Regions from separate parts of the Peribacillus sp. YIM B13477 genome, predicted to be linked through region 2. Evidence: predicted binding sites of a transcription regulator. Region 2 holds the regulator's gene; the other holds the start of a gene.
The links. Region 2 encodes Rex, which represses fermentation and respiration genes when NADH is low (regulators of the CRP and FNR family bind a similar motif). Its sites were predicted from a motif close to TTGTGAAATATTTCACAA; they were not measured.
Positions count from the first base shown of each region.

Region 1: the regulator Rex is predicted to act here: its motif matches at 5,320-5,337, upstream of qoxA (cytochrome aa3 quinol oxidase subunit II).

Region 1 covers NZ_JBHZPD010000008.1:120,113-127,483, forward strand. The annotation lists gene ACFX4H_RS21135 (helix-turn-helix domain-containing protein) at 544-996, shown strand; gene ACFX4H_RS21140 (hypothetical protein) at 1,105-1,461, opposite strand; gene ACFX4H_RS21145 (hypothetical protein) at 1,649-2,329, shown strand; gene ACFX4H_RS21150 (S1C family serine protease) at 2,521-3,756, shown strand; gene ACFX4H_RS21155 (hypothetical protein) at 4,012-4,326, shown strand; gene qoxA (cytochrome aa3 quinol oxidase subunit II) at 5,457-6,380, shown strand; gene qoxB (cytochrome aa3 quinol oxidase subunit I) at 6,454-7,371, shown strand, end outside.
Region 2 covers NZ_JBHZPD010000010.1:490-7,860, forward strand. The annotation lists gene tsaE (tRNA (adenosine(37)-N6)-threonylcarbamoyltransferase complex ATPase subunit type 1 TsaE) at 1-240, shown strand, start outside; gene tsaB (tRNA (adenosine(37)-N6)-threonylcarbamoyltransferase complex dimerization subunit type 1 TsaB) at 240-932, shown strand; gene rimI (ribosomal protein S18-alanine N-acetyltransferase) at 954-1,406, shown strand; gene tsaD (tRNA (adenosine(37)-N6)-threonylcarbamoyltransferase complex transferase subunit TsaD) at 1,403-2,416, shown strand; gene ACFX4H_RS22640 (ABC transporter ATP-binding protein) at 2,695-4,614, opposite strand; gene moaC (cyclic pyranopterin monophosphate synthase MoaC) at 4,748-5,254, shown strand; gene ACFX4H_RS22650 (redox-sensing transcriptional repressor Rex) at 5,288-5,947, shown strand; gene ACFX4H_RS22655 (YdiK family protein) at 5,976-6,188, opposite strand; gene ACFX4H_RS22660 (CPBP family intramembrane glutamic endopeptidase) at 6,185-6,910, opposite strand; gene groES (co-chaperone GroES) at 7,243-7,371, shown strand, end outside.

The DNA.
Region 1 (7,371 bases), on a different contig from region 2:
AACGGAAAGGCAAAGTTATACCAAAAGTGAGTCACGATATTCATCGGACCTTACTACCCTTTGATAACTGCCGGTTGTTATAATGTGAAAGTAGTAGTGCAAAAAGGTCCAAAGATCGAAACGAAAAAATGCTTCGTGAAGATAAACAGCTGGAATTACACCGATTGTATAAAAAGTAGTTTAAAAGTCTTGTCTATAAAGGCTTTTTGATTAAGGCCAATTAATTGATGGCAAGATGGTTTATTAAGTTGAAAAATTATAGAATGGAGTAACTGATTAACTGGCTAGCAGAGACCCCGGAGGCGCTTGCTTTGATGAGGCCTGGCAGACAGTCGGCGGAAAGGGATCGGATTTCTGAAATCAACTGGGGATTTTTTGATTTTTTCTTTCTGCAGCAGTTCCGTAAAATTAAACGGAAAACCCCGGTATATCAAGGTTTTCCTCGGTGTCACTCATAGGTTGCATAGTATTGCGCTTATTACTATCTTTACTTTGCACGATTCATCTCACAATACTAGGAGTAGGAAAGGCGATGAACTCATTATGATTTTTAGCGAACGTTTAAAAAAAGAACGGGAAAAAAGAAACTGGTCACAAAATGATCTTGCAGAGAAGATTCATGTGAGTCGCCAATCTGTGTCCAAATGGGAAACGGGAAAAAATTATCCAAGTATTGAAGTACTCATTAATCTAAGTGATTTATTTCAGATTACGGTAGATGAATTATTAAGGAGTGACGAGGAATTGAAAGAAAAAATAATACGGGAAAGTAAGCAGTTAGCATTTCCAAATTGGAAAATGTTTTTTGATATCGTGTTACTAATAGGAGCATTTTTATTAGTGTCCAAATTAATTATTTTTGGTCTTAACAAATTTGCTGGCACCGATATTACCATTTTAAAAAGCATGCCGGTTGTATCTAATTTTTTACCCTTAGCTTTGATGGTTATTGGCGGTATCGGTTCAGATTATTTGAAGGATAAATATCTAGATTAAAAATACTCTCTTCTAAAAAGGGATAGTGATTAAAGTGAATGAAAACCTTTTGGTAAACTTGATCAAAAACGAACAGAACCTTTGAATTTCAGGTTCTGTTCCCATTTCTTATTTGAACTTTTGCACTTCTTCATTTCCCTCGAATTTGTTATCTTTCAATATTCCAATTTCTTCAATATGATTTCGTGCCGTTTCATCCCCTAATTTATAAATTAAGGCATAAAGCCTTTTCATGGCTGCATCGTATTTATCATTTGCCCGGTCATGATGATAGAGAAGGTAGGGCACATGTGATCGGGCATATGCCTCCAGGTCATCTGTCCGGTGTTCCTCCAAGCATTGTTTCAATTCTGCAAGTTCCTCATCAGTTGCGTGCACCGTGAAGCTCGGATTCTCTTCAAGTTTTTGTCCGAGTACGTCACCGCTGACCAAATCGACATGGTAGGTCTGTTTTTCCTGTATCATTCTGCACATCACCCTTTCCGGCATTTATCTATTCTGTACCACTATTTGTAAAAAGTTAATCATGAAAGTAAACATTTCCTTAATGAAAAAGATAGGAAATAAAGGTATCGGACTCCTTATCAAATGGTTTAAGATGGATTTACAGAATAATATGGTAAATGGAGTGGTGATATTGAAGAGGTCAATCATGGTTGTTTTTTTTGTGTTGATTGCTTCAGGCTGCGTAACAAGGAATTATGATTCCAATATGGATTTAGGGAAAAGTCAGTTGAATGAGGAAAATTATTTAGAAGCCCACGAGGCATTTGAATTAGCTTATAAAGAAGCAAAAACACCTAAATCAAGGGAGTTAATGGATCTTTCAGGTTTGCTGGCGAGTGGAATGAAGAAATACGACGAACAGGATTTTGAATCGGCCAAAAAAGATTTTGAAGAAGCAACCGCATATAAAGCAAAATACCGGGAAGGTAAACAAATGGTTTCAAAGGCGGCGGAAATGCACCCGGTATCAGACTCCGCCACGATAGAAGCAGTAGTGGGAAATGATGAAGTGAAATCCACGGAGGAAACAACCGAGGAAGGATCCAAAGCAGAAGATGAGGCGGCAACGGATACAAAAGGCAAAGAGGGAAGCAAGGATTCGGAGCGTGCATTAAGTAAATCTCAGGCGGAGAAGCTTGTGAGGGATTACGTGGATATGGAAAACTTTTCGCAATTGCAAATCGAATATGATCATGATGCCGAAAAGGGAGATTATATTTTTCATGTTTTCGAGGTAGATGAACCTAGTCAGAAAAGCGGACACAAAACCACTTGGGGCTGGTATGGCGTGAATAAGGAGACCAAAGAAGTTTATGAAGTCATGTAAGGATAACTGAATGGTCGAATGGGAGGCCCCTGTTGTGGCCTTTTTATTTTGTTGTGCGGCAACATACAGGATTCGATAAAATTTTATGATTTTTGTTAAAGGATAGCCGAATTCTTTATTTTCTTAAGGAATTTTTAATAATTCCTGTTTATGATTGGGGCAAGTAAAGGACAATCATAGGAGGGATAAAGATGGAGAATTATAATGGTGAGGAGCAAGTCAGAATCAAGACAGAACGGAAAAAGGGTAAGTCTCTCTGGATAACTAGCCTTGTTTCCGGAACGGTTGCTTCTATGGTTACATCATCTGTATTTCTATTTGGCGGAGACTTTATAGATCAAGGGAAAAGTTCAGTGAATGAGTCAACCGAAACGGCAGGTGTACAGCTAACGGACAGTGTTGAAAAGGATAAAAATGTCACGGCGGAAAAGTTATCGACAAGTACGGATTCAAATGATAGGGCAGAGATGGTCGAATCAGCATCCAAATCGATTGTAGGGGTCGTGAATTTACAGGAGATGCAAAGCCAGAACCCGTACCAGCGGCAAAGCACGGAGAGCGAAACGGTTGAGAGCGGAACTGGCTCAGGGGTCATTTATAAAAAAGCTGATGGGAAAGCCTATATCATCACGAACAATCATGTTATTGAAGGAGCTAAGGAAGTCGAAATTTCATTGTATGACGGACAAAAGGCAACGGCAGCTGTTGTCGGGGCAGATGCTTTGACGGATTTGGCGGTTTTGACAATTGATGCCTCGAAAGCACCAGAGGGAATTAAATTCGGGAATTCTGATAGAATGCGTCCAGGTGAAGAAGTATTGGCAATTGGCAACCCACTTGGACTTGATTTTTCAAGATCGGTTACACAAGGAATCGTCAGTGCCAACGGACGCACCATTTCAGTCGATACCTCGGACGGGGAGTGGGCACTTGATGTCCTTCAAACCGATGCAGCGATCAACCCTGGCAATAGCGGCGGTGCTTTGATCAATACCGCTGGGGAAGTGATCGGCATAAACAGTCTGAAGATTTCCGAAAACGGTGTGGAAGGCTTAGGGTTTGCCATACCAAGCAATGATGTGATTCCGATTGTTACGGAACTGATTGAAAATGGAAAAATCACGCGTCCATATTTAGGAGTCAGCTTGGCCAGTATGGAAGAACTTCCGCAATATTACATTCAAAATGTTCCTGAAGCAGTAAAGTCCGGTGTAATGGTGACGAGTATAGAGGCGGGATCGGCTGCGGCGAATGGAGGGCTTAAGCAACAGGATATCATTGTTGAGATTGATGGAACGAAAATAAATACTTCCGCAGCATTAAGGAAATACTTATATACAGATAAGAAAATCGGCGATAAAGTAAAAATTAAAGTATACCGAGGTACTGAAGAGAAAACGGTAACGATAACCTTGCAAAAACCATAGAAAGAGGTAAGGCCCCTAATCATTCATCAGGGGCCTTTTATTTAGAAGTTTTTAATAGTAAACGCAATTTTAATATCGGAAAAATAGATAGTGTATTTGCACTGTTTTTTAGATTTTTAATCTAGTCCTTAATACCTAAAGGTTAATAGTGGCATGTTCTATTTGTCAAGGTTTTCATTGTGAATATGTTAAAATATAGAAAAGATTTGACAAATTTGTGAAATGTCATAAAATAGAAAGAAAGGGGATGAAATTATGGAAGCTAATCAGAAGATGTTAGATGCAGTGAAATGGGTATCGGGCACAGGTTGTGTAATCGGAACTATTATTTTTGCTTTAAGCTTCATTGTAAGCGATTACAATAAAGATTATATATTTACCTCCGTTGGAATCGCCATCACACTAAGCGCAGCTGCAATTTTTCTAGTTGGTATATTTTTTGTCCTGACAGAAGAAATGGTAATGAAAACACATAAAGGTGAAAGAATTGTACCGGAAACGACTAAAATCATAAAAATGAAGTCAAAGTCTAACACTCAAACAAAAAGAAGTACAGAATTCAGTAACTAAAACGAGGAATATAGCATAATGAGCATTCTAGCATCAGATTTACTAACATGGATGAACGCCTGTCTAAAGAATTTGAGTCAAAGTGATCCGAATGATTGAATGCGCTTTCATATTGTGGAGGACTTGGATTAATCATCAGTTGGCTACTTTTTAATTCAATACAATATACTGCACTCGTTATGTATCAAAAATATGACCAACCCTCTCATTAAATGGAATACACACGATGTGCTCAGATATCCAAACCGAACTGCCCGAGCGCAGGAAGTTCTAACTTTGAACTATATCCACGAGAAAAGGACATTTTTTAAACGTCCTTTTTTTGTGTTTTTTTTTGTACTTTTACTTGAAGTTTCATTCAATGAGGAAGTCGTGGGTTACAAAGGCGGAGTTTATTGAACAACCAAATGTCCATTTCTGTAATTCAGTCCTGTCCTGCTGACCGATAAACATCACTAGTTGCAACAAGTTTGACCGACCCCTGAATTATTTCACTCATTACTACTAATAAACGGCTGGTTAGGAATACTGAAAGGGCAATAAGTATTGCGAGGAGAAAGAGCCCAATTTACCCACTCGTTGTTTCCTTATATACATATAATATTGACCAGTGTTGGATCATTAGAGTTTGGAATCATGGATTCAACATCATATCCAATGCGGCTACCATTTACCAACTTCCCTGTCCGAGTGTAAAAGATCCGTTTTAAATCATGTTTTCCAACGATAAATACCTACTTGACAGGATAGGTAATATCATTCATATTCTTGAGGGAGGTTGAGGCAATAAACACGGAGAATATAATGTGAAATTTTCATTTCATTATATTAGAGTAATAATAAATGGGTAGTGGACCGGTAATATATGCAATCCTGTACTGATAAGTGAATGTCCATAGGTATGTTATTAAACAATTATTATATTTCATTTGCTGAAGATTTTCGAACATTTCAGTTCATTTACCATCTTCTTACTGCTCTTTATTGAACTTTATGTGACAGATGTCACTTTGTATTGTCTTTTTTTAGACTTGGGATTAATATTGGTATGTCGGGGTTTGTGAACATGGTAACACTTTGTCCGAATAATTACCAATTGGAATTTTATTATGTAAGAAAGGGGTAGTACTATGAAAATAAAATGGGCTCTATTAACTATACTTTTTACTATTGCCACTGTGCTAACCGGTTGCGATAACCCATTAATGGTCTTGGACCCTAAAGGGCCAGTAGCTGCAACACAAGCAGATGTTATTATGATTTCGATATGGACAATGGCCTTTGTCGTCCTTGTCGTTATGGTACTGTATATCTTCATGATAATGAAATATCGTGCTTCCAAACAACGTGATGATTATGAACCGCCTCATATTGAAGGAAGTAAGGTTCTTGAAATAATTTGGGTGGCGATCCCAATTATAATCGTCGCTTTCCTATCCGTTGTTACTGTTAAAACAACAAATGAAGTTGAGGCAACACCTAAAGGATACGGAGATCAAGAACCTTTAGTTATTTACGCTTCATCTTCCAACTGGAAGTGGCATTTTAGCTATCCGGAAGAAGATATCGAAACGGTCAACTATCTGTTTATACCGACTAACCGACCAATCGAATTTAAACTTTACTCATTCGGTCCAATCTCAAGTTTCTGGATTCCGCAACTTGGAGGACAAAAATACGCGATGTCGGACATGGTTAATACGTTGCACTTAGCAGCTGATGTACCAGGTGAGTATATGGGTCGAAATTCAAACTTCAGTGGTTCAGGTTTTGCTCAGCAAACGTTTAACGTTAATGCATTGTCAGCAAAAGATTACGATAAGTGGGTAGATGAAATTAAAGCTACTGCTAAACCGATTACTGAGGAAAAATTCAATGAATTATTAAAACCTGGTCATGTGGGACAATCCACATACACTGGAACTCATTTAGAGTTTTCACCAGCTCCTGAAGGGGAAAATGCTGGTCATGACCACGGATCTTCCGATACTGAAGAACATGATTCCAAGGATTCACACGAGGAACATTCAGAACACAGCAACATGAATCACTAAGAATTAATTTCGTTCGATAAAACAACTAGGTTTACAAGATAAGGAATATTTTCCTGAAAGGAGTCACAAAAGTATGGATTACTTTGATCGATTTGCCGTACCTCATCCAAGTCCTGCGATTTATGCATCCATGGTTGCCATTGGTTTAACCATGATTGCGGTTGTTGCCGGAATTACCTATTTTAAAAAATGGGGTTACTTATGGCGTGAGTGGTTAACAACGGTTGACCATAAACGTATTGGTATCATGTACATCTTGGCAGCACTGCTTATGCTTTTCCGCGGTGGCGTCGATGCTCTTATGATGCGTGCTCAAACGGCTATTCCAGATAACGGTCTTTTGGATGGACAGCATTATAATGAGGTATTTACAACACACGGGGTCGTCATGATCCTGTTTATGGCTATGCCATTTATCATTGGGTTAATGAACATTGTTACACCATTACAAATTGGAGCGCGTGACGTAGCATTCCCACGTCTGAACGCAGTAAGCTTCTGGTTATTCTTCATGGGGGCAATGCTATTTAACATCTCTTTCGTAGTCGGTGGTTCTCCTGATGCAGGCTGGACATCTTACTTCCCGCTGGCAAGTAACGATTTCAGTGAATCAGTCGGTTCGAACTATTACGCGATTTCACTTCAAATAGCAGGTATCGGTACATTACTGACTGGTATCAACTTTATCGTAACAATCTTGAAAATGAGAGCACCTGGCATGAACTTAATGAAAATGCCAATGTTCACATGGTCTATCTTGATCACTAACTTCATTATCGTTTTCGCTTTCCCTGTATTGACAGTGGCACTTGCGTTGATGACAATGGATCGTCTATTCGGAACTCAATTCTTTACGATGGCCAATGGCGGTAGCGATATGCTTTGGGCGAACTTGTTCTGGGTTTGGGGACATCCTGAAGTTTATATAGTAATTCTTCCAGCTTTCGGTATTTACAGTGAAATCATTTCGACATTTGCACGTCGTAACCTG
Region 2 (7,371 bases):
CGCTTGCCTTTGTATCATATGGATGTCTATCGGGTAAGTGAATCGGAAGAAGATTTAGGATTTGATGAATATTTTGATGGTGATGGTGTGACTGTCGTTGAATGGGCCCATTTAATAAAGGATCACCTCCCAGAGGAAATCTTGACCATTTATATCTATCGTTTGGGCGATACAAGCCGGCGTATTGTTTTGGAAGCCAAAGGCGAACGATATGTAAAGTTATGTAAGGAGATTATTTGATGAAGGTTTTAGCTATAGATACATCGAATTTCACATTAGGGATTTCACTTGTAAACGGGAATCAAGTAATTGGTGAGTATACGACGAACCTAAAGAAAAATCATTCGGTGCGGGTAATGCCAGCAATTGAAACACTGTTGAGGGACTGCGATACTAAACCGAAGGAATTGACTAAGATAGTGGTCGCTCAAGGTCCAGGCTCCTATACAGGGGTCAGGATTGGAGTGACGATAGCGAAAAGCTTGGCCTGGACGCTTCAGATTCCGTTATCAGGTGTTTCCAGCTTAGAGGTTTTAGCAGCTAATGGACGTTATTTTAACGGGTTGATATCTCCCTTGTTCGATGCAAGAAGAGGGCAGATTTATACTGGTTTATATGAAATGGAAAAGGATTCTTTAAAGACAGTCATTGAAGATTGTAATATTCTATCCTCTGAGTGGGCGAATCAATTGAAGGAATTAAATCGTCCTGTTTTATTTGTTGGTCAAGATGTTGACATCCATCGGGTTGCAATTACCGATGCATTAGGTGAATTAGCGGTATTTGCTCCAGTACAGTCTTATAATTCAAGGCCAAGCGAACTGGCCTTCATTGGTCTTGATAAGGCTGAAGTGGATGTTCACCAGTTTGTACCGAATTATATCCGCATGGCTGAAGCAGAAGCTAAGTGGCTTGAACAGCAGGGGAAATAAACAAGGAAAGCGACGATCATTATGAGTAAAACATTGACGTTCCGAAAGATGAATACGGCAGATATCGACCAAGTGCTTAACGTGGAAAAGCAGTCCTTTACTTTGCCTTGGAGCCGGGAAGCTTTTTTTAATGAATTGAATCATAATCAATATGCTGTATACATGGTGATAGAGGATGAAGGGAAAATTGCCGGTTATTGCGGTGCCTGGATCGTCATTGATGAATCACACATCACCAATATTGCGATATTACCAGAATACAGAGGGCAAAAGCTTGGAGAAGCTTTGCTCAGGAAGATGATTGAAATCTCCATTTCAATGGGTGTGGTGAGGATGACACTAGAGGTCCGTGTCAGTAATGTCGTAGCCATTTCGCTTTATGAAAAACTTGGTTTCCAAAAGGGCGGAATCCGAAAGAATTATTATACAGACAATCAAGAGGATGCTTATGTTATGTGGGTGAATTTTTCATGAAAAAGGAACAAATTATATTAGGAATTGAAACAAGCTGTGATGAAACTGCTGCAGCCGTCATAAAAAATGGAACGGAAATACTGAGTAATGTCGTGGCTTCACAAATAGAAAGTCATAAACGTTTTGGCGGTGTCGTTCCGGAAATAGCTTCCCGTCATCATGTAGAACAAATTACTATTGTTCTTGAAGAAGCACTGCTGCAAGCGGGTGTGACATATGAAGACTTGGATGCCATTGCCGTTACAGAAGGTCCCGGCCTTGTAGGGGCACTATTAATAGGTGTGAATGCGGCGAAGGCTGTAGCTTTCGCACATGGAATACCAATTGTCGGTACGCATCATATCGCAGGTCATATCTATGCAAATCGGCTTATTCAGGAGATTGAATATCCTGCGCTTTCTTTAGTCGTTTCGGGAGGCCATACGGAATTGGTGCTTTTAGAAGAACCGGGTTCTTTCAAGGTCATCGGGGAGACGCGGGATGATGCAGCAGGAGAGGCGTATGATAAAGTGGCTCGAACCTTGGGGCTCCCTTATCCTGGCGGGCCTCATATCGATAGGCTTGCGCAAGAAGGCTCACCATCTTTGAAACTGCCTAGGGCATGGTTGGATGGCAGCTATGACTTTTCTTTCAGCGGGTTAAAATCAGCGGTAATCAACACTTTGCATAATGCAGAACAGCGCGGGGAAAAAATTGAACCTAAAGATTTAGCGGCAAGCTTCCAAGCAAGCGTGATTGAAGTGCTTGTAATGAAAGCTGTGAAGGCTGCAAAGGAATATAATGTGAAACAGGTATTGCTTGCTGGAGGAGTTGCGGCAAATAAAGGCCTTAGGGAAGCATTAACGGAAGCTTTTAAGGATTTACCTATGGATATATCCATTCCGCCCCTATACCTTTGTACCGACAATGCTGCCATGATTGGTGCTGCTGGCAGTGTCATGTTTGAAAAGGGAAAGCGATCCGGTTTGGATTTGAACGGAAATCCTGGATTGGATATAGAAGCATTTTAATGGACGAGAAGACAGGATCCCTCACTTTGGCATCCTGTCTTTTTATCGTGTTAATGAAATAATAGAATATTCTGTGGATAAAGTTTTTTTGATAATCATCCTGCATGTGTATAAAGTGGTGTTTCTGTGGATAAGTGGATATGTTTCTGTGGATAATGTGTATAACTCAAATTAATGGCTAATGAGCGGTAAGTGGTTTGTTAACAAGTTTGTGGATAACTTTCAAGCGACACTTTGGTTGGAAAAGAAAAAGACCGAGTCAATTGACTCGGTCTTTTTCATTCTTCCAGTTCAGCCCATTCTTCGAGAAGCTGATCCAAACTTTCTTGTGCATGATCAAGTTTTGTTTGGACTTCCATTACCTTTTCGTGGTCCTGAAAAACATTTGGATCACATAGGAGGTCATTATATTCGTTTATTTCGGTTTCAAGAAGCTCCATGGCTGCCTCGATTTCCTCAATGCGCCGTTTTCGCTGGCGTTCAGCTTTTTTTGCTTCTTTATCAATTTTGTAATTTGTTTTTTCTACAGCTGCATCTAAAGATTTAGCCTGATCCTGCTGTTCAAGTGCTTGGATTTCCGCTTGCTCCTGTTTCTTCTCTAGATAGTAATCATAATCACCGAGGAATTCTTCGTTGCCGTCTTTGGAGAGCTCTATCACTTTCGTTGCTATCCGATTTATGAAATAACGGTCATGTGAGACGAATAGAATAGTTCCCGGATAATCAATTAATGCATTTTCAAGCACCAATTTACTATCGAGGTCCAAATGGTTCGTTGGTTCATCAAGAATTAAAAAATTGCCTTTTTGCATCATCATTTTGGCTAGAGCAAGCCGAGCCTTTTCGCCCCCGCTTAGTGTGGAAACGGTTTTCAAAACATCGTCCCCGCTAAATAGGAAATTACCGAGTACGGTGCGAATGTCCTTTTCCGGTTTAAGGGGATAGTCGTCCCATAATTCATTGAGTACGCGTTTATTGGAAACAAGGTTAGCCTGTTCTTGATCGTAGTAGCTGACTTCTACGTTCGTTCCAAACCGGAAATCCCCAGAAAGGGCAGGCAGCTTGGAAATGATCGTTTTCAATAAAGTTGATTTTCCAACTCCATTTGGGCCGACAAGAGCTATGCTCTCTCCTTTTGTCATCCGGGAATTAATATTCTTTGATACCGTTTCCCCTTCGTATCCGATAGCCAGGTCCTGGAGGTGGAGTACTTCATTTCCGCTTTGCCTTTCAATCTGGAAAGAAAAATTCGCGGACTTTTCATCACCTTGCGGCTTGTCCAGTACATCCATCTTTTCGAGCTGTTTACGTCTGCTTTGTGCTCTTTTCGTTGTGGAAGCCCTTGTGATATTACGTTGGACAAAATCGCGAAGCTTTTCGATTTCCCCTTGCTGTTTCTCGAACAGTTTCATGTCCCGCTCATAATCTTCCGCTTTTCCCTCTAGGTAAGAACTATAATTACCATGGTATTTTTTCATGTTATTCCGGGAAATCTCATATACCAGGTTTACTACTTTATCTAAAAAATAGCGGTCATGGGAAACAATGAGGACAGCTCCCTGGTAGCCTTGTAAATATTGTTCAAGCCAAGAGAGGGTTTCGATATCCAAATGGTTCGTCGGCTCATCCAGAATCAATATATCCGGTTTCCTTAAAAGCAGCTTACCTAATGCAAGCCTTGTTTTTTGCCCGCCGCTTAAAGTGGAAATTGGGGTAGAATAGTCAAAGTCGGCAAACTGAAGACCATGCAATACGGAACGGATATCCGCTTCATATTGATAACCGCCTTTCTCTTTGAATGCCACCATCAAAGTGTCGTATTCATTCAGCACTTTTTGGTAAACCGTTTCGTTTTCAAAGATGTCAGGTCTGGCCATATCAGCCTCAAGGCGACGCAGTTCCTTTTCCTGCTCTATAAGATCAGTGAATACAGTAAGCATTTCATCCCAAATTGTCAGTTCGGATTCCAATCCAGTATCCTGGGCCATATAGCCGATGGTGACGCCTTTTGGTTTGATTATTTCACCGCCATCATGGGAAAGCTGCCCGGCTATGATTTTTAGCAGGGTGGATTTGCCGGCGCCATTTCGGCCGACAAGGGCAATTCGATCTTTATTTTGAACTTCGAGCTTCATATTTGATAAAATAAGTTCAGCTCCATAATATTTCGATAGTTGATTGATTTGTAATAAAATCATAGATTTCACCTCAATTGATTACTGTTAGTTTAACGTATTTTAGTTATTATCGGCAACAGCTTGGTTCCAAGCTGAAAGAAAAGCTGTTACATAAAGTGGAATAATAGTGTATGATTTAGGAGGGGTTACTTAAATGGGAGACTTAACGCATTTTAATGAACAGGGCAGGGCCAAAATGGTCGATGTGAGTGCTAAGCCTGAAACAACCCGGACGGCAGTGGCTCAATCGAGCATTTTATTGAATGATGAAATATATGAATTGGTCACGAACCATAAGATGAAAAAAGGTGATGTACTGGCTGTTGCACAAGTTGCAGGAATCATGGCCAGCAAAAATACATCCAATATAATTCCGATGTGCCATCCCATTGCTCTGCAAGGGGTCAATATAGCCTTTGATTGGGAAAAAGAAGAACAAGGATATAGGCTTAGGATTGAAACGGAAGCTAAGACAAAAGGGAGTACAGGTGTGGAAATGGAAGCGTTAACAGCTGCATCCGTGACTGCCTTGACTGTTTATGACATGTGTAAGGCCATTGATAAGGGAATGGTGATCGGGCCTACATTCTTAGTGGAGAAAACAGGCGGAGTGTCTAGTAGCGATTATAAAAGGCAAGTAAAACGAACAGATAGAGATTAAGTTGAAAAGCATGTGTGAAGGCGGGGAAGAACAATGAACCATGACCCAAAGATACCGCAGGCAACAGCCAAAAGGTTGCCATTGTATTATCGATTTTTAAAGAACTTACATTCCTCAGGCAAACAAAGAGTTTCCTCGGCTGAGCTAAGTGAAGCCGTAAAAGTGGATTCTGCTACCATTCGCCGTGATTTTTCCTACTTTGGCGCGCTTGGGAAAAAAGGCTACGGCTACAATGTCAATTATTTATTATCCTTCTTCAGAAAAACACTTGATCAAGATGAATTGACCAAAGTCGCTTTAATCGGAGTGGGAAATTTAGGAACCGCTTTTTTAAATTACAATTTCATGAAAAATAATAATACAAAAATTGAAATGGCTTTCGAAGTTTCTGAAGAAAAGGTCGGCAAGCGAATAGCTGATGTGCCCATCTACCATATGGATCAAATCGATACACTATTGCAGGAAAATAATATTACTGCAGCTATATTGACAGTGCCTGCACAGGTAGCCCAGACGATAACCGATCGTCTAGTCAAAGCTGACATAAAAGGAATATTGAATTTCACACCTGCACGGCTGACCGTGCCGCCATCCATAAGGGTCCACCACATTGACCTGGCCGTGGAACTTCAGTCGCTCATCTACTTCCTGAAACATTATCCGGTAGTGGAAGAAGCCGCTTTGGAGGAATGAAAAAACGCTGCTTTTATGCAGCGTTTTTTCATTTTTTCTTATTTTTTTGTGCGGCTTTAATCTTAAAGTGCAGCATGATCATGCGTAATCCCGATCCAAAATCAAGAGTCGCAATAAGGACAAGTATGTAGGCAAAGAGTCCCCATCCTGAAGAATTGACGGTTTGAATTGCGATAGCGGTAAAAAGAGCTCCTAAGCCTGCATAAATGATGCCCATGAATAATGGTGATTGACGTTTCATAATAAACCTCCGATGAAGGCCTGTGCAGTATCTAGCATCTTCTCAATATCCTCCCGATATACCACTTGAAGGATGATAACAAGCGTGTTCATCGCAATATGAGCGCTCATGGATACGAGAATGCGGCCTGTTTTCGCATAAAGGAAAGCAAAAGTGAAGCCCATTGCCGTATATAAAAGAAGATGTTCAAATTCACCATGCGCCAAGCCGAAAATAACTGAGCTGATTAAAGCTGAAATAAAGAAGTTAAAGCGTTTATGAAGTGATCCGAAAATAATTTTACGGAAAATTAATTCTTCCAATATAGGTCCAATTACTGAAGTGACGAAAATGACCATGGGGACTTTGTAAATAAGTGAAATGAGTTGCTGCGTATTTTCAGATTCAGACTCCACCCCAAGCATTTGTTCAATGCTTCCGGCAATGCTTTGCGCAAAAAGAGCCATGAAGACTCCTGCAATTGCCCATAATATCGACATGGATACGGAAGTTTGGTTTCTCGTGTCCAGCTTTTCCCTCATATCTTTTCTCATTAAAAAAAGAATCAAGAATAAAGCAGCGAGAAAACTGAAAACTATCCAGTATGCTGCAGATTTCACTTCGAGTTCATCAGCCGGCATTCCGGTATAAGACCCGATCAGCATGAAAATGGGTACCCCGACAATACTGGATAATTGCATGGCAATATAAATGATGATGACGAACCAATATTCTTTTTTCAAAAATGAAAACTCCTTTATAGTCACCCATCCGCTTGGAACGTTACTGACATGGGGACAATCTATAAACGCATACTACAAAATGGTATCAAAAATTGGGGCAGAACACCACTTAAAGGTACCCCTAACATGACATTTCAATGACTATGTTTAGGAAATCATTATGCTAATGTAGTTTACCCGTAATTTATCAGAAATTAATAAAAAATTTTCAATAAGATACTTGCAAAAAAGGCTCGGTTTATTTAATATTATAAATGTGTTAGCACTCGATGATGAAGAGTGCTAATAATCATGAAACAAATTATCAAGAGAATATGAGGAGGTTGTTTCACTTGTTAAAACCATTAGGTGATCGCGTTATTATTGAACTAGTTCAAACTGAAGAAAAAACTGCAAGCGGTATTGTTCTTCCTGATACTGCTAAAGAAAAGCCACAAGAAGGTAAGGTAGTAGCAGTTGGT